Regions from separate parts of the Hafnia paralvei genome, predicted to be linked through region 4. Evidence: predicted binding sites of a transcription regulator. Region 4 holds the regulator's gene; each other region holds the start of a gene.
The links. The regulator sigma-54, encoded in region 4, starts transcription at its own class of promoters, with help from an activator protein. The targets are predictions, from matches to a motif close to GTTGGCACANNTTTCGCTNT.

Region 1 (5,922 bases), 580 kb from region 4:
CGATTGCGGTGGTGGTGTATTTATTGCGCTACGTTTGGCGCGTGCTTTTATTCGGTGCTTCTTATCTGCTCGCCGTTGAGCTGCGTGAAAAATACTATCGTCAGTTGAGCAATCAGGCGCCGTCATTTTATCAGCGCCATCGTACCGGTGATTTGATTGCTCGAGCGACTAATGACGTTGACCGTGTCGTCTTTGCAGCTGGGGAAGGGGTATTGACGCTGGTGGACTCTCTGGTGATGGGGTTGGCGGTATTATTCGTCATGAGCACTCAGATTAGCTGGGAACTCACTCTCTTATCGCTTATTCCGATGCCAATCATGGCCATTGTGATTAAACATCAGGGCGAGCAGCTTCACTCACGTTTTAAGTCTGCTCAGGCCGCTTTCTCGATGCTGAACGATCAGGCGCAGGAAAGTTTAACCAGTATTCGCATGATCAAATCTTTCGGGCTTGAAAACCACCAATCTAAGCGCTTTGCCAAGGTTGCTGCGGAAGCGGGATCGCGCAATATGCATGTGGCGAAAGTCGATGCGCGCTTTAACCCGATTATCTTCATCGCGATTGGCTGCGCTAACCTGTTGGCCATTGGCGGCGGCGGAGTGATGGTCATACATGGGCATCTAACCTTAGGCCAATTGACCAGCTTTGTGATGTATCTCGGGCTGATGATTTGGCCAATGTTGGCGCTAGCTTGGATGTTTAACATCGTTGAGCGTGGAAGCGCTGCCTACAGCCGTATTCGCAGCATGCTATCGGAGCAGTCAACCGTGACTGATGGTGACAAAACGCTGCCAGAAGGCCGAGGTGAGCTGATCGTTAACGTTGAAAGCTTTGCTTACAGCGAAGACGCTCATCCCGTGCTGCATAACGTGAACTTTAATCTCGCGCCTGGGCAGATGTTAGGCCTATGCGGGCCAACGGGCTCGGGGAAAAGTGCGCTGCTCTCGCTGATCCAGCGCCAGTTCGACCCCGATCGGGGAGAAATCAGTTTCCATGGGATTTCTTTACGTGAACTGCGTCTGGATGAATGGCGTACCCGATTGGCGGTCGTCAGCCAGACGCCATTCCTGTTCTCTGATTCTGTGGCGATGAATATCGCTTTGGGTAAGCCGGATGCCACGCAGGAAGACATTGAGCGCGTCGCTAAGCTGGCTAGCGTGCATGAGGACATTCTGCGTTTACCAGAAGGATACCAAACCGAAGTCGGGGAGCGCGGGGTGATGCTCTCTGGGGGACAAAAACAGCGCATCTCTATTGCGCGTGCTCTGTTGCTTAATGCCGAGATCTTGATTCTGGATGATGCACTTTCAGCGGTTGATGGTCGGACGGAATATCAGATCCTACATAATTTGCGCGAGTGGGGGCAGAACCGAACCGTCATTATTAGCGCTCACCGCCTATCTGCACTCACTGAAGCGAGTGAAATTCTGGTCTTACAGCAAGGCGTGGTTGCTCAACGTGGTCAGCATACTGAACTCAGTCAGCAAAGCGGTTGGTATCGCGATATGCATCGCTTCCAACAAATAGAAGCTCAGCTTGATGAGCCAGACACTCAGACTCAGGAGCCAGATAATGCGTAATATCAAACAGCTCTGGCCGACGCTGAAACGTCTACTGGCTTACGGTGGTCCCTACAAAAAACCGTTGGCAATAGCCGTGGTCATGCTTTGGGTTGCGGCAGCGGCAGAGGTCTGTGGGCCAATCATTATCAGTTATTTCATCGATAATGTGGTGGCCAAAGGCGATCTCAGACTGGGTTTAGTCGTTGGATTAGCGGTGTTATACCTGCTGCTTGAATTTACTGCAGCCGGTTTACAGTATGCGCAGGCATTGTTGTTCAATCGTGCCGCGGTGGGTGTAGTACAGCAACTGCGAACCGATGTGATGGATGCCGCATTGCGTCAGCCTCTTTCTGCGTTTGACAACCAGCCAGTTGGTCAGCTTATCTCCCGAGTAACCAATGACACCGAGGTTATCAAAGATCTCTATGTCACCGTAGTCGCGACCGTGTTAAAAAGCGCTGCGCTGATTGGCGCCATGCTGGTGGCAATGTTTACGCTAGATTGGCGAATGGCGCTGATCTCTATCTGCATCTTCCCAGCGGTATTTGTGGTGATGGCGGTGTATCAGCATTACAGCACGCCGGTCGTGCGTCGTGTGCGTAGCTATCTTGCGGATATCAATGACGGCTTCAACGAAGTCATTAACGGCATGGGCGTGATCCAGCAATTTCGTCAGCAGGCTCGATTTGGTGAAAAAATGGGGGCGGTTAGCCGTTCTCACTATCAAGCGCGTATGCAAACGCTTCGTTTGGAAGGCTTTTTACTGCGTCCATTGCTCAGCCTGTTTTCGGCCATGATCCTCTGTGGGCTGCTGATGATGTTTGGTTTTAGTGCTGAAGGTTCGATTGGCGTTGGGGTTCTTTACGCTTTTATCAATTATCTAAGCCGCCTGAATGAGCCTCTTATTGAGCTCACGAGCCAGCAATCTATGATGCAGCAGGCCGTTGTGGCGGGTGAGCGTATTTTTGAACTGATGGACGATGCACAGCAGAATTATGGTGGTGATATTCAGCCGCTGCAAAGCGGGCGTGTGGATATTAATAACGTAACATTTGCCTATCGCGAAGGCCGTCCTGTACTGCAAGATATCAATTTGCATATTGCTTCCCGCGGGTTCGTTGCGTTGGTAGGGCATACAGGCAGTGGTAAATCGACGCTCGCGAATTTGCTGATGGGATACTATCCGGTTAGTGGCGGAGAGATCTGTATCGACGGACGCCCAATCCCAACGCTGAGCCATCAGGTGTTACGCGAAGGCGTGGCTATGGTGCAGCAGGATCCGGTTGTTATGGCTGAATCGGTGATGAACAACGTGACTCTAGGACGAGATATCAGCGAAGCTCAGGTTTGGAAAGCGCTTGAGGATGTTCAGCTAGCACCTCTGGTCAGGACTTGGCCGAACGGTATCCAAACTCAGCTCGGTGAGCAAGGGAATAACCTATCGGTAGGGCAAAAGCAGCTGTTGGCGATGGCGCGGGTGCTGGTGCAAGCGCCGCAGATTTTGATTTTGGATGAAGCTACGGCCAACATTGATTCCGGCACTGAACAGGCAATTCAGAAGGCGTTGAATGTTATTCGCCAGCAAACAACGCTGATTGTGATTGCTCACCGGCTTTCTACCATTGTTGATGCAGATTCTATTTTGGTATTGCATCGTGGCTATGCCGTGGAACAAGGCTCGCATCATGAACTGTTAGCAAAGCAGGGGCGTTATTATCAGATGCATCAGTTGCAGTTGGTGGGCGAAGCTTTAGCCGCGGGGCTGAGTCAGGAACCACCGACCATCTAATCCCTCTTTTTGAAATGCAGCATAGAGCCGATGATTATTCATAACATCGGCTTTTCTTTTTGATTCCCCTGATTATTACAATCTATCTCTGGGTCTTTGTGGTGCAGATAGTCACCGCGTGATGTAAAAATAGTTTGTGTAAAAAAAACGCACCGTCATTTTCCTAACTGCACACTATTGGTGCAGTTTTGCGAAACTCCTCACGTTTTATCTGCTGCCTGCTCTCTTTCTTTGCACCAAAACTAGTGTTTTCTCCCGCAAAACTGATTTCTATAAAGTTGGCATAGGCTTTGCTCATATTAATTCGCTAACGAAATTATTCAGGATCATTTGAGGAGAGGCTGTATGAAGCTGGTAACTGTGGTGATAAAGCCGTTCAAACTGGAAGACGTACGCGAAGCACTTTCCTCTGTCGGGATCCAAGGGCTGACGGTTACCGAAGTTAAGGGATTCGGGCGCCAGAAGGGGCATGCCGAGCTATACCGTGGGGCAGAGTACAACGTGAACTTTCTACCCAAGGTCAAAATTGATGTAGCGATTGCTGACGATCAACTTGATGAAGTTATCGATGTGATCAGCAAATCTGCCTATACCGGAAAAATTGGCGACGGAAAAATTTTTGTTGCTGAACTACAGCGCGTCATTCGTATTCGTACCGGCGAAACTGATGAAGCGGCACTGTAATTAATAACTCACACAGATAGGGATGGATTAATAATGAAAATACGCTTATCCACTTTGGGTCTGGGGAGTGCCTCATTACTACCCGGTGTCGCAATGGCTGCGGCTCCAGCCGTGGCAGATAAGGCCGATAACGCCTTTATGATGATTTGTACCGCATTGGTACTGTTTATGACCATCCCCGGCATTGGCCTGTTTTATGGCGGGCTACTGCGTTCTAAAAACGTGTTGTCGCTGATGACGCAGGTCATGGTCACTTTCGCCGCAATTTGCGTACTGTGGGTTGTTTATGGTTATTCATTGGCATTTGGTTCTGGTAACGCCATTTTTGGCAACTTTGATGAAGTGATGCTGAAAGGCATTGGCCTAACGGATTTAACCGGCTCGTTTTACAAGATGATCCACGTTGCGTTCCAAGGCTCTTTTGCGTGTATTACCGTGGGTTTGATCGTGGGCTCCTTTGCGGAACGTATTCGTTTCTCTGCGGTGCTGATCTTTGCCGTGTTGTGGTTCACCTTCTCCTACATTCCGATGGCGCATATGGTTTGGGGCGGCGGCTATCTGGCAACTGATGGCGCGCTGGACTTCGCAGGCGGCACCGTAGTGCACATTAACGCGGCAATTGCAGGGCTGGTTGGCGCTTATCTTCTGGGTAAACGCGCCGGATTTGGTAAAGAAGCTTTTAAACCACATAACCTGCCGATGGTCTTCATGGGCACCGCGGTGCTGTACATTGGCTGGTTTGGGTTCAACGCAGGCTCAGCAAGCGCTGCCAATGAAATTGCTGCTCTGGCTTTCGTGAATACGGTTGTGGCCACTGCCGGAGCAATTTTGTCTTGGGTTTTGGTCGAATGGATGACGCGTGGTAAGCCTTCTCTGTTAGGCGCGTGTTCTGGCTGTATCGCTGGGCTGGTGGCAGTAACGCCTGCGGCAGGTACAGTCGGTGTGGGGGGCGCGTTATTACTGGGGCTGATTGCTGGTGTCGCTGGTTTGTGGGGCGTAGTCATGCTGAAACGCTGGTTGAAGGTCGATGATACCTGCGACGTGTTTGGCGTGCATGGGGTATGCGGTATCGTCGGATGCTTAGCCACGGGGATTCTGACAGCAACCTCGCTCGGTGGAACGGGCTACGCGGAGGGCGTGACGATGGGGCACCAGTTCGGAGTACAGGCGCTGAGCGTGGCAATTTGTATCGTCTGGTCCGGTGCGGCGGCGCTGATTGCTTTCAAGATTGCAGATGTTTGCGTTGGGCTACGTGTGCCAGAAGATCAAGAGCGTGAAGGTTTGGATGTAAATAGCCACGGTGAGAATGCTTACAACCAATAATACGTTTGTTTTATTGGAAGAAGGGCGCAGAAAATGAACTGCGCCCTTTTACGTTCTTACTTATTATGAACGCTGACGAATAACCCCTTCCTGCACTGTAGACGCAATCAACTCACCGGCACGGTTATAGAATTGCCCACGGACAAAGCCACGAGCTCCGGATGCTGAAGTACTTTCAACGGCGTACAACAACCAGTCATCTAGACGGAATGGACGATGGAACCACATTGAGTGGTCAATCGTGGCAACCTGCATACCGGGTTCTAAAAAACCTTTACCGTGCGGTTGTAACGCTGTGGGCAAGAAATTGAAATCAGATGCGTACCCAAGCAAATACTGATGAATACGAGGATCGTCCGGCATTTCCCCATTAGCCTTGAACCAGACGTTGCGGATAGGTTCTTCAACCGTACCCATTAAGGGATTATGGAAAGTGACAGGGCGCATCTCCAGCGGCTTTTCGCAGGTGAATTTTTCGCGTACGGATTCGGGAATTAAATGCGCCATGCTGTTGGCTATTTCTGATTCGGATTTTAACGACTCAGGAGCTGGAACCTCTGGCAT
Region 2 (5,922 bases), 1.5 Mb from region 4:
TCTCATCGGGTGTATTCGCCGAGGATATGCCCGCCATAAAAAATAAGATCATAATTATGCATGAACTGACCCTATGCCAAAGCGCATTTGACATCATTGAACAGCAGGCTAAAGCCAACAACGTGAAGCGCGTAACGGGCGTGTGGCTGGAGATTGGCGCGCTATCCTGTATTGAAGAGAGCGCCGTACATTTTTGTTTTGACATCGTTTGCCGCGGCAGCGTGGCCGAAGGCTGCAAATTGCACATCACCACCCAGCCTGCACAGGCGTGGTGCTGGGACTGTAGTCAGTCAATCACCGTATCTGCGCATGACGCCGGATGCCCACACTGCCAGAGCCATAATCTGCGCGTGGACAGCGGCGACAGCATGCAAATCAAACAAATCGAAATCGAATAGTTTTCGGGAGAGAATTTATGTGTACTACCTGCGGTTGCGCGGCTGGCGAACAGCGTATTGAAGGCGACGATCATCATCACGATCATGAGCATCACCATACACACCCGCATGGTGACCATCATCACGATCATGAACATCATCATGAACATGCGCACGGCCACCATCATGACCATGAACACCACGGCCATGAACACCATGGGCATCACCACCACGCACAAGATGAGCACCCACAGACCGTCGTCGTCCATCACCATTACCACCACGCCGGCGACGTGCATCATCATCACTATAATTATGTTTTGGCTTCTGATGCCGAACTGCATCTTCATGATCATCAGCACAAACATAAAAATAAGAATAAAAACAAAGGTAAACACCAGCACATACACGAAGAAAAATTCGTACCAGAACAGCAGGACAACGATCTGCACTACGGAAAAGGTGAAGCCGGTAGCCACGCGCCCGGCATGACTCAGCGCCGTATGCTGCAAATTGAACAAGACGTGCTCGGTAAAAATAATCATCTGGCAGAGCACAACCGTGAGCACTTTACCCAACAGCACATTGCTGCGCTAAATTTAGTTTCCAGCCCTGGTTCAGGCAAAACAACGCTGCTAACCGAAACATTGAAGCGTATTGCTGATCGGTATAGCTGTGCCGTCATTGAAGGCGATCAGCAAACCACCAACGACGCTGAACGTATCCGTGCCACTGGTGTACCCGCCATTCAAGTTAATACCGGTAAAGGCTGTCATTTAGACGCTCAAATGGTGCACGACGCCATGCATCGTCTGGATCTACCAGACCATAGCCTGCTGTTTATTGAAAACGTAGGAAATCTGGTTTGCCCAGCCAGTTTTGATTTAGGCGAACGCCATAAAGTTGCCGTACTGTCCGTTACCGAAGGCGAAGATAAGCCGCTGAAGTACCCTCATATGTTTGCAGCCTCTTCCCTGATGATCATCAATAAAATCGACCTGCTCCCGTATCTGCATTTTGACGTTGAGGCCTGCATCGCCAACGCTAAACGTGTAAATCCGCAGATCACCGTGATTCAGCTTTCTGCCACCAGCGGCGAAGGTATGGACGCTTGGCTCGCTTGGTTGGAGACGAATGTATGTGCTTAGGAATTCCGGGGCAGGTGGTTGCCGTTGGCGATGATATTCATCAAATGGCCACGGTCGACGTATGCGGCGTGAAACGCGAAGTCAATATTGCATTGGTCTGCGAGGGCTCACCGCAAGATATGCTCGGACAGTGGGTATTGGTTCACGTAGGCTTTGCCATGAGCATTCTGGATGAGGCTGAAGCCAAAGATACGCTAGACGCATTAATGGCAATGCAAGAAGTCGAAGAAGACGTTGGCTACTTTCTCCGTAATGGCGAGCCAGCGCCACAGGTCAGTGAAAAGTAAGGTGATATAAGATATGCAGTTCGTTGATGAATTCCGCAATCCTGAACTGGCAAAAAAACTGGTTCAGCGCATTACCGAACGGGTTCGTTCCTTGCCTTCACACTGCCGACTTCCTTTACAGTTGATGGAGGTTTGCGGCGGACACACACATGCGATCTTCAAATTCGGGCTGGATCAATTACTTCCACCAGAGATCGAGTTTGTGCATGGCCCCGGCTGCCCTGTCTGTGTTCTTCCTATGGGACGTATCGACGAATGCGTTGAAATAGCTAACCAACCAGACGTGATTTTCTGCACGTTTGGGGATGCCATGCGCGTGCCCGGACGCCATGGCTCGTTGCTAGATGCTAAACGCAAAGGCGCAGATGTTCGTATCGTTTACTCTCCGCTTGATGCGCTTACGCTGGCTCAGCAAAACCCCGATAAAGAAGTCGTGTTCTTTGGACTTGGTTTTGAAACCACCATGCCAAGCACCGCGGTAACCTTGCAGCAGGCTAAAGCGCTAGGGCTGAAAAACTTTACCGTTTTCTGCCAGCACATCACCATTACTCCAACGCTGCGTAGCTTATTACAGCAGCCTGACGTGCGCATCGACGGCTTCCTCGCGCCGGGTCATGTCAGCATGGTGATAGGTGCTCATCCTTATGAGTTTATCTGCGAAGATTTCCATAAGCCGTTGGTGATTACCGGCTTTGAGCCGCTAGATATCCTACAAGCCTTGGATATGCTGGTGGCTCAGATAGCAGAAGAGCGTTGCAGCGTCGAAAATCAATATCGCCGCATCGTTCCCGATCACGGTAATGCTATTGCGCAAAAAGTATTAGATGACGTCTTTGTAACCAAAGACAGCAGCGAATGGCGAGGCTTGGGAGAAATTGCTCATTCTGGCGTTGGCTTAAGTCCTGCTTATGCTCAATTTGATGCCGAACTGCGCTTTCATCCTCAAGAACAGAAAGTGGCAGACGATCCACGAGCACGCTGTGGCGATGTTCTAACCGGCCGTTGTAAACCCGCCGACTGCCCTCTGTTTGGTGAAGGCTGTAATCCACAAAACGCATTTGGCGCCTTGATGGTTTCATCTGAGGGAGCCTGTGCGGCGTTCTACCAATATCGTCGTGGGCTTGAATAAAAAAGGTACGAATAATGAGTGAATGGTCTAAAGATGATGTGATCACAATGGCGCACGGCAGCGGTGGTCGCGCCATGCAACAACTCCTGGATACGCTGTTTCTACCGTTGTTTAGCAATCCCGCTTTAGATGAACGTGAAGATCAGGCTCGCCTGCCGCTGAGCATTTTTAATCAGCACGGCGATCGCCTAGCTTTCACGACCGATAGCTACGTTATCGATCCGATCTTTTTCCCCGGCGGCGACATAGGCAAATTAGCCGTATGTGGCACTGCAAACGATTTAGCGGTGAGCGGTGCTCAGCCTAAGTACCTCTCCTGTGGCTTTATCCTGGAGGAAGGATTGCCGTTGCTGGATTTGGAAAAGATCGTGCGCAGTATGGCTGCAACCGCTAAAGCCGCCAATATTCAGATTGTCACCGGCGATACTAAGGTTGTGCAGCGCGGTGCGGCAGATAAGATCTTTATCAACACCGCAGGTATCGGCGCGATCCCTAATGATATCCATTGGGGAGCTTCTGAAATTCAACCGGGTGACAAACTGATCGTCAGCGGCACTTTGGGCGATCACGGCGCGACAATCCTGAATTTGCGTGAACAACTTGGGCTTGAAGCCGAATTGATCAGCGATTGCGCTGTTCTCGCTCCCTTGATTGCACCTTTACGAAATATTCCTGGTGTACGCGCTTTGAGAGACGCCACGCGCGGTGGAGTTACAGCCATTATGCATGAGTTCGCCAACGCCAGCGGATGCGGTATTGATGTGATTGAGCAGTCACTGCCGGTAAAAAATGCCGTTCGAGGCATTTGTGAATTATTAGGCCTAGAACCGCTGAACTTCGCCAATGAAGGGAAATTGGTTATTGCCGTAGCGCCTGAAGCTGAACAAGCGGTACTGGATAGCTTGCATGCACACCCACTCGGCGTAGATGCGGCTACCATTGGTGACGTTACCGAAGGCAAACAGGTGCGTTTAACGGGAATGTATGGCACTTCACGCCTGCTAGATTTACCGCATAGCGAGCCGTTACCGAGGATTTGCTAAGAAACATATTGTCCACTTCTGGCCGCCGTTATGCAGCCAGAAGTGGATAGGTAAACTAATGCGCCCCTAATTTACCTACCAACAACTCCCGCACTGGCTGGTTGGTATTCATCGCCTGATACAAGGTCTCGTACAGGTCGTGAATTTTATCCAGATAGTGCTCTAGCACAGCGTCCATAGAACGATTGTTGACAGTACCGTCAATCAGGCCATTCTCATCGATTGTCGAATGACTGATTTCAACAAAATGATCTTCACACTGTTCATCGTTCATACGCAGGCCATACTGAATTTTTTTGCTGTAGAACTCATCTGCCAGCTTCACTTCAACCATAAAGTGATCAAACACGGTGAAGTTAACGCTATCGCCATCCCCGCAGCTGAACTCATGAAAAATCTTCAGTTTTGAAGAGGTCGCGGCTTTAATCAGGCTGCTTTTGTACAGAGCCCATTGCGCCATTAATTTTTCATTTTTGTCATGGATATAAAGCGACTTTTCGGTTAATTCGCTGACCTTCATGCTTCTTTGCCTCGCTCCACATTGTGGGTTGGAGTTTGTTACTCAGGGCTTAGCCCCATTGATAGATTTGACGCTCAATCAGGCCGTAATCCAGCAGCGTTGAACGTTTCAATCCATACAAAGCATAATCCGTGCCAAAAAGTAAAATTAATGAATAATTGATATTATTCAATTGGTTAACTTCGGCATTTCATTGAGAAGGCGTAAAAAACATGATGATGAAACGAGGAATGATGACGCTTCGACATTTATGTCGAAGAAAATGTCACGGGCGAAAAAAGCCAATTTCCGCCCGAGTCATAAGAGATAAATCAGTCTTTAGCAGAAATGCCCAGACGCTGCATACGGGAAATCAGTGTCGTGCGTTTCAATCCTAGGCGAGCCGCAGCACCGCGTGGCCCAGCCACAATGCCGTTAGTTTCTCGCAGAGCATTGAGAATACGTTCACGTTCGCTAAGTTCGCCGTCTTGTTCATGCGGCACTTTTTCTGCGGGCTTAGATGCCTTTGGCATCGTCCATGTCGACGAAGAAGACGGTATTTCTCTCGCAGGCTTATTCACCAACGGCGGTGAAAGATGATATTGCAGTTCGTTAAGCTGTAAATTCAGCACAGGGCCACGCGTCAAAATAACTGCGCGTTCAATGATGTTCTCCAATTCACGAATATTCCCCGGCCATGGCAAATCACACAGCATGCGGATGGTTTCCGTTGGAATGCTATCAATGGTACGGTTCATCCGTTTGGCAATTTTGCGCGTAAAGAATTTAACCAGTAACGGAATATCTTCTGGGCGTTCTCGCAGCGGCGGGATCACGATAGGGAAAACATTTAGGCGATAGTAGAGATCGCTACGGTATTCACGGTCCAGAACCATCTGCTTTAAATCACGATTGGTGGCCGCAATTAGACGCACATCGACTGGAATAACTTTATTCCCACCCAGACGTTCAATTTCGCGCTCTTGCAGTACTCGCAACAGTTTAGGTTGTAGCTCGAGAGGAATATCTCCCACTTCATCCAAAAACAGTGAGCTTTTGTTTGCTAGCTCAAAACGCCCCATTCTCTGCGACGTTGCTCCGGTATAAGCCCCTTTTTCATGACCGAACAGATCGCTTTCAATCAGCCCGCTTGGAATTGCCGCACAGTTCATCTTCACCATGCGTTTTTGGTTACGGGAACTCAGATTATGGATGGCTTGCGCAATCAGCTCTTTACCTGTTCCGGTTTCTCCCAGAATCAACACGCTACAATCACTAGAAGCGACCATTTCGACCTGCTCTAGCACGCTTTTGATGGCGGCGCTTTGCCCCACAATCTCACCAAAATCACTATCTTGGCGAATTTGCTCGGTCAAATAACGGTTCTCATGGACCAAACTATCCTTCAGGCGAGAAATTTCACCATAAGCCAGCGCGTT
Region 3 (5,922 bases), 520 kb from region 4:
ATCAGACGTGAACGATCGTTAAAGAAGATTAGTCTTCTTTAGGGCCACGAGCTGCGCGGCGACGGTCGTTTTCTGTCAGGTGACGTTTACGAATACGTACTGATACTGGAGTAACTTCTACCAGTTCGTCGTCATCGATGAATTCCAGCGCTTGTTCCAGAGACATTTTGATCGCAGGAACCAGAGTGGTTGCTTCATCGGTACCGGAAGCACGCATGTTAGTCAGTTTCTTACCGGTCAGGCAGTTTACAGTCAGGTCGTTAGAACGAGTATGAATACCGATGATCTGGCCTTCATAAACTTCAGCACCGTGACCCAAGAACAGCTTACCGCGATCCTGCAGACCGAACAGAGCAAACGCAACCGCTTTACCCTGACCGTTAGAGATCAGCACGCCGTTCTGACGTTGGCCGATATCGCCTGGACGTACATCGTCGTAATGGCTGAAAGTGGAGTACAGCAAGCCAGTACCAGAAGTCATAGTCATGAATTCAGTACGGAAGCCGATCAGGCCACGAGCAGGGATGATGTAATCCAAACGGATACGACCCTTGCCATCTGGAACCATGTTTTTAACGTCGCCCTTACGTTCACCCATGGCTTGCATGACTGAACCCTGGTGCTGCTCTTCGATATCCAGAGTGACGTTTTCAAACGGTTCTTGCATACGGCCATCAATCTTACGGTTGATAACCTTAGGACGAGATACTGCCAGCTCGAAGCCTTCACGACGCATGTTTTCGATCAGAACCGACAGGTGAAGTTCACCACGGCCTGAAACGCGGAATGCGTCAGCATCTTCGGTTTCTTCAACGCGCAGAGCAACGTTGTGTACCAGTTCTTTCTGCAGACGCTCCAGAATCTGACGGGAGGTCACGTACTTACCTTCTTTACCGCAGAACGGAGAGGTGTTTACGCAGAAATACATGGTCACGGTTGGTTCATCAACGCTCAGCGCAGGCAGAGCTTCAACATTACCGACTTCACAGATGGTGTCAGAAATGTTCAGTTCACCCAGACCGGTGATTGCGATGATGTCGCCAGCTTCAGCAACGTCAGCTTCGATACGCTCCAGACCCATATGGGTCAGAACTTTACCGACTTTACCGTTACGTGTTTTGCCTTCGCTATCGATCAAAGTCACCTGTTGGTTAGGTTTGATTTTACCGCGTTTGATGCGGCCGATACCGATTACGCCTACATAGTTGTTGTAGTCCAGCTGAGAGATTTGCATCTGGAAAGGTGCGTCAGCTTCAACTTGTGGCGGAGATACATGGTCAACAATCGCTTGATACAGCGGAGTCATGTCGTCGGCCATATCGTTATGGTCCAGACCCGCGATACCGTTTAACGCAGAAGCGTAAACGATTGGGAAGTCCAGCTGCTCGTCGGTTGCATCCAAGTTGACGAACAGGTCGAATACCTGATCGACAACCCAGTCAGGACGCGCGCCAGGACGGTCAACTTTGTTGATAACCACAATAGGTTTCAGACCATTAGCAAATGCTTTTTTGGTCACGAAACGTGTCTGCGGCATAGGGCCATCCATTGCGTCAACAACCAGCAGTACCGAGTCAACCATAGACATTACACGTTCAACTTCACCACCGAAGTCAGCATGCCCCGGGGTATCCACGATGTTGATACGGTAGTCTTTCCAATTAATAGCGGTGTTTTTCGCGAGGATGGTAATCCCACGCTCTTTCTCCAAATCGTTGGAGTCCATTACGCGTTCAGTTGCTTCTTCACGTTCACCGAATGTACCGGATTGTTGTAGCAACTTGTCAACCAGGGTAGTTTTCCCATGGTCAACGTGCGCAATAATGGCGATGTTACGCAGATTTTCGATCACAGCTTTGCCTCAGGCATTAGAAATAGCGCGCTATTGTACACGTAATAAGCGAGGGACTAAACAAGATCACAAGCATCTCTTATAAACAACCGTAAAAAGGTGAGTTTGTGATCCTATTCACGATGCCAAACGGCGCGGGAATGAACAATTTGCACTGGAATGGTGCATATGAAATCTTACATTGCACCATTCTGGTGCGGAATTCTATTCTAGTGCATAGTCTCCTACCACCAGATACGCCAATTATGCGCTTTCCGAGCGATTTGTAAAGTTGGCATGGTTTTAGCTTGTATAAATTTATGGTGAATAAACCATTTAAATATACAGATTCGTTCCACGACGACCTTAGGCAACCGGGAGTAGAGTATGTCCGCTGAACACGTATTAACAATGCTGAATGAGCATGAAGTCAAATTCGTAGACCTGCGTTTTACTGATACTAAAGGTAAAGAACAGCACGTTACGATCCCTGCTCATCAAGTCAATGCTGACTTCTTTGAAGAAGGCAAAATGTTTGACGGCTCCTCTATCGGTGGATGGAAAGGTATCAATGAATCCGACATGGTGCTGATGCCTGATGCAAGCACTGCGGTTCTGGATCCTTTCTTTGAAGAGCCAACTCTGATTATCCGTTGTGACATTCTTGAGCCAGGCACCATGCAGGGCTACGATCGTGATCCGCGTTCCATCTCTAAACGTGCAGAGGATTTCCTGCGTTCTTCTGGCATTGCGGACACCGTTCTGTTTGGGCCAGAGCCAGAATTCTTCTTGTTCGATGACATTCGCTTCGGTAGCAGTATCCGTGGTTCCCACGTCGCTATCGACGATATCGAAGGCGCATGGAACTCCAGCACCAAGTACGAAGGCGGCAACAAAGGCCATCGTCCTGCGGTGAAAGGCGGTTATTTCCCAGTTCCTCCAGTCGATTCTTCGCAGGACATTCGTTCTACCATGTGTCTGACTATGGAAGATATGGGCTTGGTGGTTGAAGCGCATCACCATGAAGTGGCAACTGCTGGTCAGAACGAAGTGGCAACCCGCTTCAATACCATGACCAAAAAAGCTGACGAAATTCAGATTTACAAATACGTGGTTCACAATGTGGCTCACGCGTTTGGCAAAACCGCCACCTTTATGCCTAAGCCAATGTTTGGTGATAACGGTTCTGGTATGCACTGCCATATGTCTCTCTCCAAGAACGGGACTAACCTGTTCGCAGGCGACAAATACGGCGGTCTGTCTGAAATGGCGCTGTACTACATCGGCGGCGTTATCAAACACGCGAAAGCAATTAACGCGCTGGCTAACCCAACCACTAACTCATACAAGCGTTTGGTTCCAGGCTATGAAGCTCCAGTTATGCTGGCGTACTCAGCCCGTAACCGTTCTGCTTCTATCCGTATTCCAGTGGTTGCAAGCCCTAAAGCGCGTCGTATCGAAGTTCGTTTCCCAGACCCAGCGGCTAACCCATACCTGTGCTTCGCGGCACTGCTGATGGCTGGCTTAGACGGCATTGCAAACAAAATCCATCCGGGCGATGCGATGGATAAAAACCTGTATGACCTGCCGCCAGAAGAAGCGAAAGAGATCCCAACCGTGGCGGGTTCTCTGGACGAAGCGCTGGCCTGTCTGGATGCAGACCGCGAATTCTTGACCCGTGGTGGCGTGTTCACCGATGACGCGATTGATGCTTACATTGCACTGCGTCAGGAAGAGATGGAACGTGTGCGCATGACTCCACATCCGGTTGAGTTCGAACTGTACTACAGCGTTTAAAACAGCGTTTAATTACACTCGTTTATGCGTTTGGCATCTCTTGGTGAGGTGCCGTTAAAAGATTCAAATTGGTTCGTCGATTTTTTGTTGCCGTGGAAACTTTATACCCATCTTCGGATGGGTTTTTTTCTCCACTTTTCTGAGCAACTCAACTTCTGGGTGGCAGTAGCGAAATTTTACTCGCTAAATCCCAAGGTTTTGAAAGCATGCTAAAGTGCATTTATCTTATTTGCACCAAAACAGTGCAGGAGCTCGTAGTATGGCTGACCAATCCCTGACCGATGCACAAACCGCACGTAAACAGCCTGATTCTGGGCAGATCCTCAATTCTCTTATTACCTGTGTTTTGCTGCTCGACCGTAATCTGGCAGTGCACTATGCCAACCCTGCTGCTCAGCAGCTACTGGCGCAAAGTTCACGCAAATTATTTGGTACGCCGTTGCCGGATTTGTTGGGGTATTTTTCGCTGAATGTGCGCTTGATGCACGACAGCTTGCATGCGGGGCAGGGGTTTACCGATAACGAAGTGACGCTGGTGATCGACGGGCATGCGCACATCATGGCGCTGACCGCCCAGCCAATGAGCGATGATTTTATTTTGCTGGAGCTGTCACCAATGGATAGCCAGCGTCGCCTTAGCCAAGAACAACTGCAACACGCCCAGCAGGTTGCCGCTCGCGATTTAGTTCGCGGCTTGGCGCATGAGATTAAAAATCCGCTAGGGGGATTACGCGGTGCAGCACAACTATTGGCTAAAGCGTTGCCGGATCAGTCACTGACTGAATACACCAAGGTGATTATTGAGCAAGCCGATCGATTGAGAAATCTGGTTGATCGTCTGCTTGGGCCACAGCGTCCGGGTCAGCATGTAACGCAGAGCATTCATCAGGTGGCAGAACGGGTGTGTCAGTTGGTATCGTTGGAGTGCCCCGATAACGTCACGCTGGTGCGAGATTACGATCCCAGCCTACCAGAGCTAGAGCACGACCCAGAACAAATAGAACAGGTGTTGCTGAATATCACACGCAACGCACTACAGGCGCTAGGCAATGCTGGCGGCACCATAACGCTGCGCACGCGCACTGCATTTCAACTCACGCTGCATGGCGAGCGCTATCGCCTCGCGGCGCGTATAGATATTGAAGATGATGGCCCGGGGATCCCCGCCCATCTGCACGATACTTTGTTTTATCCGATGGTCAGCGGCCGTGAAGGTGGTACTGGACTTGGCCTATCGATTGCGCGAAATCTTATCGATCAGCATCAGGGTAAAATAGAATTTAATAGCTGGCCGGGCCACACCGAATTTTCAGTTTACTTGCCTATTCGCAAGTAACTGACCAAACCGGCGTATCGCCCACCTGTAAACAGAGGTGACGACTATGACAACGCAACAAGGAATCGTCTGGATCGTAGATGATGACAGTTCCATTCGCTGGGTGCTGGAACGAGCACTGACCGGCGCGGGTATGCGCTGTGTCACGTTTGAGAACGGAAATCAGGTGCTAGATGCCTTAGCCACCCAAACGCCAGATGTTTTACTCTCTGATATTCGCATGCCGGGAATGGATGGTTTGGCGTTGCTTAAGCAGATTAAACAACGTCATCCGATGCTTCCGGTCATCATAATGACGGCGCATTCTGATTTGGATGCTGCGGTCAGTGCCTATCAGCAAGGGGCTTTCGATTATCTGCCAAAACCGTTTGATATTGATGAAGCGGTGGCTCTTGTTGAACGTGCAATCAGTCATTATCAAGAACAGCAGCAGCCAGCACGTAGTCAACCCGTAAACGATCCCGCAGCCGATATCATCGGCGAAGCGCCTGCTATGCAGGATGTTTTCCGCATTATTGGCCGCCTGTCTCGCTCTTCCATCAGCGTGCTGATTAACGGCGAGTCGGGTACTGGTAAAGAATTGGTTGCCCATGCTCTGCATCGCCACAGCCCTCGCGGAAAAGCGCCCTTTATTGCACTGAACATGGCGGCAATCCCTAAAGACCTGATTGAGTCGGAATTGTTTGGCCATGAAAAAGGGGCGTTTACTGGCGCCAATCAAATCCGTCAGGGGCGCTTTGAGCAAGCCGATGGCGGCACGTTGTTTTTGGATGAAATCGGTGACATGCCGTTGGATGTTCAAACCCGCTTGTTACGCGTGCTGGCAGATGGTCAGTTTTATCGCGTGGGGGGCTATGCGCCGGTAAAAGTGGATGTACGTATTATTGCCGCAACGCATCAAAATCTTGAGCAGCGCGTTCAGGAGGGGAAATTCCGTGAGGATTTATTCCATCGCCTG
Region 4 (5,922 bases):
CAGTTTGACGACGACCTCGCAATTGGAAAGGATTACTACCGATAATGCGCAGGTAAACCTAGTGACTCAGGACGTCAGCTCTGATGATGAAGTCACTCTTTATGGGTCAAACTTCACCTCCCATGGTCTGAAGATGCGCGGGAACATGCGGGAAAAAACCGCAAGGCTGATTGACAAGGTAAAAACCTACTATGAAATTCAAAACAAACCACAAAATCCTTAGCCTTATCGTTGCCGGTACATTGCTAACGGCAAGCGTTCCAGCGCTGGCTCTGACCGGAGATACAGAGCAGCCGATTCATATCGACTCGGCTCAGCAGTCGTTGGATATGCAAGGCAACACCGTCACCTTTACCGGTGATGTCGTCGTGACTCAGGGCACGATTAAGATTAATGCAGACAAAGTTGTCGTCATCCGTCCTAACGGTGCTCAGGGTAAAGAAGTCGTTGAAGGTTATGGTAATCCCGTAACGTTCTACCAGATGCAAGACAATGGTAAACCTGTCAGCGGCCATGGGCAGAAGCTTCGCTACGAACTGGATAAAGACTTCGTTATCCTGACCGGCAATGCATTCCTGCAACAGGTTGATAGCAGTATCAAAGGTGACAAAATTACCTATCTGGTTAAACAACAGCAGATGGAAGCCTTCAGCGATAAAGGCAAGCGCGTTACCACCGTGTTGATTCCATCTCAGTTGCAGGATAAAGGTGGAAAAGCAGCAGCGACGCCTGCGCCAGCTAAGCCGAAAGCGCAGAATGAACCTGCTGCATCAAAAGGCAAATCTCCGTTTAGCCAGTCCTCACAGACCAAGAGTAACTAATTCGTTATGGCAACTTTAATTGCTGAAAATCTGGCCAAAGCCTACAAAGGTCGCCGCGTAGTTGAAAACGTTAGCCTGACCGTTAATTCAGGTGAAATCGTAGGTCTGCTCGGACCCAATGGCGCGGGTAAAACGACCACGTTTTATATGGTTGTCGGCATCGTTCCACGTGATGCAGGCCGTATTGAAATCGACGATGAAGATATCAGTCTGCTGCCGCTTCACGCTCGTGCACGTCGTGGAATAGGCTACTTGCCACAAGAAGCCTCTATCTTTCGCCGCTTGAGTGTGTATAACAACCTGATGGCCGTGCTGGAAATTCGTGATGACCTCACGAAAGAACAGCGCGCCGACCGCGCCGACGAACTGATGGAAGAGTTTCATATTGCCCATCTACGCGACAACCTCGGACAGTCACTGTCCGGTGGCGAACGCCGCCGCGTCGAAATTGCACGTGCTTTAGCCGCAAATCCTAAGTTCATCCTGCTGGATGAGCCATTTGCGGGCGTTGACCCAATCTCTGTTATTGATATTAAAAAAATTATTGAACACCTGCGCGATCGCGGTTTGGGCGTATTGATTACCGACCATAACGTGCGTGAAACGTTAGACGTTTGTGAGCGTGCTTATATTGTGAATCAGGGCAACCTCATTGCTCATGGCACTCCATCTGAAATCTTAGATGATGAGCAGGTTAAACGCGTCTATCTGGGTGAAGAATTCCGTCTGTAATGACGGCTATCTTGCGTCATACATATCCTGCACTTTGCGCAGGATATGCCGTACGGTGGTCTTTATGCGGCCGGACTCTTTTTTTAGTTTAGCAGGTACTCTGCTTGCACCAATGGAAATGAGCTCGCGATTATGAAGCAAGGTTTGCAACTCAGGCTAAGTCAGCAGTTAGCGATGACACCACAATTGCAGCAGGCGATCCGCCTGTTGCAACTATCAACGCTAGAGCTTCAGCAAGAGATCCAACAGGCGTTAGAAAGCAACCCACTGCTTGAACAAGATGACACTCACGATGAAATAGAAACTTCAACGGAAGAAGTCAACGAGGAGCTGGACACACGTGAACAGCTAGAGCAACCGGATATGCCCGAGGAACTCCCCCTCGATGCCACATGGGATGAAATCTACACAGCAGGAACGCCATCAGGCACAGGCACTGATTACAGCGATGATGAGCTGCCTATCTATCAAGGTGAAACAACACAAAGCCTGCAAGACTATTTAATGTGGCAAGTTGAGCTAACGCCCTTCAGCGACACCGATCTGGCCATTGCCACCGCCATCGTAGACGCCGTCGATGATACCGGCTATCTCACTTCTTCTCTCGACGATATTTTAGAGAGCATGGGTGATGAACTTGTGATGATGGATGAAATTGAAGCCGTGCTCAAACGTGTACAACGTTTTGATCCCGTCGGCGTTGCTGCACGCGATTTACGTGACTGTTTACTAGTACAGCTTTCTCAGTTTGCCGATGATACCCCCTTCCTAAGCGAAGCTCGTCTCATTGTTGATAAACATTTAGATCTGTTAGCCAACCACGATTTCCGTAATCTGATGCGTTCGACTAAGCTGAAAGAAGACGTGTTAAAAGCAGCCATGCAGCTCATTCAAACGCTCGATCCGCGTCCTGGGCTCTCTATCAATACCGGCGAATCAGATTATGTCATCCCAGACGTTTTAGTGCATAAACACCAAGGCCACTGGGTCGTCGAACTGAATCAGGATAGTGTTCCACGTCTTAAAATTAATCAGCACTATGTCTCGCTCGGCGCACAAACCCGCAGCGACAGCGACACGCAATTCATCCGCAGCAATCTGCAAGAAGCGAAGTGGCTGATTAAAAGCTTAGAAAGCCGTAATGACACGCTGTTGAAGGTTTCACGCTGCATCGTTGAACAGCAGCAGGCATTTTTTGATAATGGTGCCGAATATATGAAGCCGATGGTGCTGGCCGATATCGCTCAGCAAGTCGACATGCATGAATCCACCATTTCTCGTGTGACCACGCAGAAGTTCCTGCACAGTCCGCGAGGTATATTTGAACTGAAATATTTCTTCTCTAGTCACGTCAGTACCGAAGATGGAGGCGAAGCCTCGTCAACGGCGATTCGCGCACTAGTGAAAAAGCTCGTTGCAGCGGAAAACCCAGCTAAACCGCTGAGCGACAGCAAGCTAGCGACCTTGCTTGCCGATCAGGGTATTATGGTTGCCAGACGTACCGTTGCTAAATACCGAGAGTCTTTGTCCATCCCACCGTCTAACCAACGCAAACAATTGGTTTGACCATAACAGAGAAGGAAGACACTATGCAGCTCAACATTACCGGACATCATGTCGAAATAACCGAAGCTTTGCGCGAATTCGTCACCACCAAATTTGCCAAACTCGAGCAATACTTTGACCGAATCAACCAGGTTTATGTGGTACTGAGCGTGGAGAAAATCCAACATATTGCCGAAGCAACGGTACATATTAACGGCGGCGAGCTGCATGCCACCTCTGAGCAAACAGACATGTATGCTGCGATTGACACCTTAGTTGATAAGCTGGCACGCCAGCTCAACAAGCATAAAGATAAATTAAAACAACACTAACGTTTAACTATTTTAAACACCAGCTGACTTAATCGGCCTGTTTCGTCAATGAAACGGGCCGATAAGCCATCAGGGGAGCATGAAAAATCAGTCTATGGCTGGTTTAAATGAAGAAGATGAGATGAGTAACGATTTAACTATGCCTTTAACCTCCGTACTGAGTCCGGAGTGCACACGCAATGCAGTTCACTGTTCCAGCAAGAAACGCGCTCTGGAAATCATCAGCGAACTGGCGGCTGCACAGCTCAACCTTCCACCGCAGGTCGTGTTCGACGCGATTCTAACGCGCGAACGTATGGGGAGTACCGGCATTGGCAACGGCATCGCCATCCCCCACGGAAAGCTTGAGGAAGATACCCTACGAGCCATTGCCGTCTTTATACATCTGGAACAGCCGATTAGCTTCGACGCTATCGACAATCAACCGGTTGACCTGCTTTTTGCGTTGCTGGTGCCCGCCGATCAGTGCAAAACCCATCTGCAAACATTAGCGATTATGGCGCAGAAGCTGGCTGACAAAGGTGTCTGCCGTCGCTTACGCAGCGCGCAAAGTGACGATGAACTGTACAAAATCATTACAGAATAAAGTGTTAGCACACAATCAAAATGGTGGCAGGATATTACTCGTCACGTTACATTGAGCATAACAATTTGTGATAGTCCTCCTGCGGGAGGCCAAATTTCAACAGGCGGCAATTTAGCTGTCCGAAATTAAGGGGAGTTGTGACATGGTGCTGATGATTGTCAGCGGCCGTTCCGGTTCAGGGAAATCTGTTGCGTTACGTGCGCTAGAAGATATGGGTTTTTATTGTGTAGACAATTTACCTGTAGAACTCTTGCCGAATTTAGCTCGTTCGCTGGCCGATCGTGGAACTTCCGCCGCCGTCAGTATTGACGTGCGTAACATGCCTGAATCTCCTGAAGTGCTGGAAACGGCGATGGATAATCTGCCAGACAGTTTTTCTCCACAGCTGCTGTTCTTAGATGCCGATCGCAATACACTAATCCGCCGCTATAGCGACACGCGTCGCTTGCATCCTCTCTCGACCAAAAATCTCTCTCTAGAAAGCGCTATCGATGAAGAAAGCGACCTGCTGGAACCGCTACGTTCCCGCGCGGATCTCATCATCGATACTTCTGAGATGTCGGTGCACGAGTTAGCAGAAATGCTGCGTACGCGCCTGCTGGGCAAACGCGAGCGTGAATTGACGATGGTGTTTGAATCCTTCGGCTTCAAACACGGCATTCCTATCGATGCTGACTATGTGTTTGATGTACGTTTTTTACCGAACCCACATTGGGATCCCAAACTGCGTCCTATGACTGGTTTAGATAAACCCGTCGCGGCATTTTTAGATCGCCATACCGAAGTACATAATTTCATCTATCAAACGCGTAGCTATCTGGAACAGTGGCTGCCAATGCTGGAAACTAACAACCGCAGCTACCTTACCGTCGCCATCGGCTGTACCGGCGGCAAACATCGTTCTGTCTATGTAGCGGAGCAACTGGCCGACTACTTCCGCTCACGCGGCAAGAATGTACAGTCTCGTCACCGTACGCTTGAAAAACGTAAATAGGCTCGTTGTATGACCGTAAAGCAAACCGTGGAAATCAGAAATCGCTTGGGCATGCATGCACGCCCTGCGATGAAATTGTTTGAGCTGGTTCAGGGATTCGACGCTGAAGTATTACTGCGTAATGAAAGCGGCGTCGAGGCCGAGGCCAGCAGCGTCATTGCACTACTGATGTTGGACTCTGCTCAGGGTGGCCATATTGAAGTTCAGGCGGAAGGGCCTGATGAAGATAAAGCGCTAGAAGCTGTAGTCTCTCTGTTTGAAGCAGGTTTTGACGAAGACTGATAGATTGCTGTTTTACGCTCCCAAGAAAACCTCTATTCTCTATAGAGGTTTTTTATCTAGATAATAATAAAAAAGCCCCATAAATCATTTATGAGGCAAACAATGAAGCCAATGACAGGATATAAATATATTTTGCAGTGGATAATGACAGCGGAAAAAGGAATAAAAACCGCCATCTAATTCTTAACGAAAAAATCAGAACTGATATACCAGCCCCGTTGCAACAATGTTATCTGAATTAATACCAGCACGATTATTGCTATCAATCAGGTTAATTTTATAATCAACATAAGCAGACATGTTTTTGTTAAAGTAATAGGTTGTGGCAACATCGGCATATTTGACTAAGTCCATATCGCCATATCGACCGATGCTTTCACCTCGGGACTGTAAATATGCTAATGATGGACGTAATCCATTATCAAATTGATATTGAGCGACCAACTCCCAGTTATCAGTTTTATTAGCGACACCCTGTAAACGACTACCGCTAAAATAAGTCATATTGCGTGTTTGCGCATAGGTTGCTGCGATATAAACGTTATTGGCATCATATTTCATACCTGCAGTCCAAGCCTCTGCACGCTTACCATTAGCCAAAGTAGAACGTTGCTGTTGCAGAGTACGATT

Region 1: the regulator sigma-54 is predicted to act here: its motif matches at 3,629-3,648, upstream of glnK (P-II family nitrogen regulator).
Region 2: the regulator sigma-54 is predicted to act here: its motif matches at 4,624-4,643, upstream of hycA (formate hydrogenlyase regulator HycA).
Region 3: the regulator sigma-54 is predicted to act here: its motif matches at 2,123-2,142, upstream of glnA (glutamate--ammonia ligase).

The regions. Positions count from the first base shown of each region.
Region 1 is NZ_CP083737.1:3,456,726-3,462,647, reverse strand. Features, by position in the region: gene K9N75_RS16315 (SmdA family multidrug ABC transporter permease/ATP-binding protein) at 1-1,580, shown strand, start outside; gene K9N75_RS16310 (SmdB family multidrug efflux ABC transporter permease/ATP-binding protein) at 1,573-3,351, shown strand; gene glnK (P-II family nitrogen regulator) at 3,697-4,035, shown strand; gene amtB (ammonium transporter AmtB) at 4,069-5,358, shown strand; gene tesB (acyl-CoA thioesterase II) at 5,422-5,922, opposite strand, start outside.
Region 2 is NZ_CP083737.1:852,171-858,092, reverse strand. Features, by position in the region: gene hypA (hydrogenase maturation nickel metallochaperone HypA) at 57-398, shown strand; gene hypB (hydrogenase nickel incorporation protein HypB) at 416-1,525, shown strand; gene hybG (hydrogenase maturation factor HybG) at 1,516-1,812, shown strand; gene hypD (hydrogenase formation protein HypD) at 1,826-2,941, shown strand; gene hypE (hydrogenase expression/formation protein HypE) at 2,956-3,984, shown strand; gene hycA (formate hydrogenlyase regulator HycA) at 4,040-4,504, opposite strand; gene flhA (formate hydrogenlyase transcriptional activator FlhA) at 4,816-5,922, opposite strand, start outside.
Region 3 is NZ_CP083737.1:4,550,382-4,556,303, reverse strand. Features, by position in the region: gene typA (ribosome-dependent GTPase TypA) at 29-1,852, opposite strand; gene glnA (glutamate--ammonia ligase) at 2,219-3,628, shown strand; gene glnL (nitrogen regulation protein NR(II)) at 3,888-4,964, shown strand; gene glnG (nitrogen regulation protein NR(I)) at 5,011-5,922, shown strand, end outside.
Region 4 is NZ_CP083737.1:4,034,947-4,040,868, forward strand. Features, by position in the region: gene lptC (LPS export ABC transporter periplasmic protein LptC) at 1-223, shown strand, start outside; gene lptA (lipopolysaccharide ABC transporter substrate-binding protein LptA) at 192-821, shown strand; gene lptB (LPS export ABC transporter ATP-binding protein) at 828-1,553, shown strand; gene rpoN (RNA polymerase factor sigma-54) at 1,686-3,119, shown strand; gene hpf (ribosome hibernation promoting factor) at 3,143-3,430, shown strand; gene ptsN (PTS IIA-like nitrogen regulatory protein PtsN) at 3,510-4,016, shown strand; gene rapZ (RNase adapter RapZ) at 4,159-5,010, shown strand; gene npr (PTS phosphocarrier protein NPr) at 5,020-5,292, shown strand; gene ompC (porin OmpC) at 5,488-5,922, opposite strand, start outside.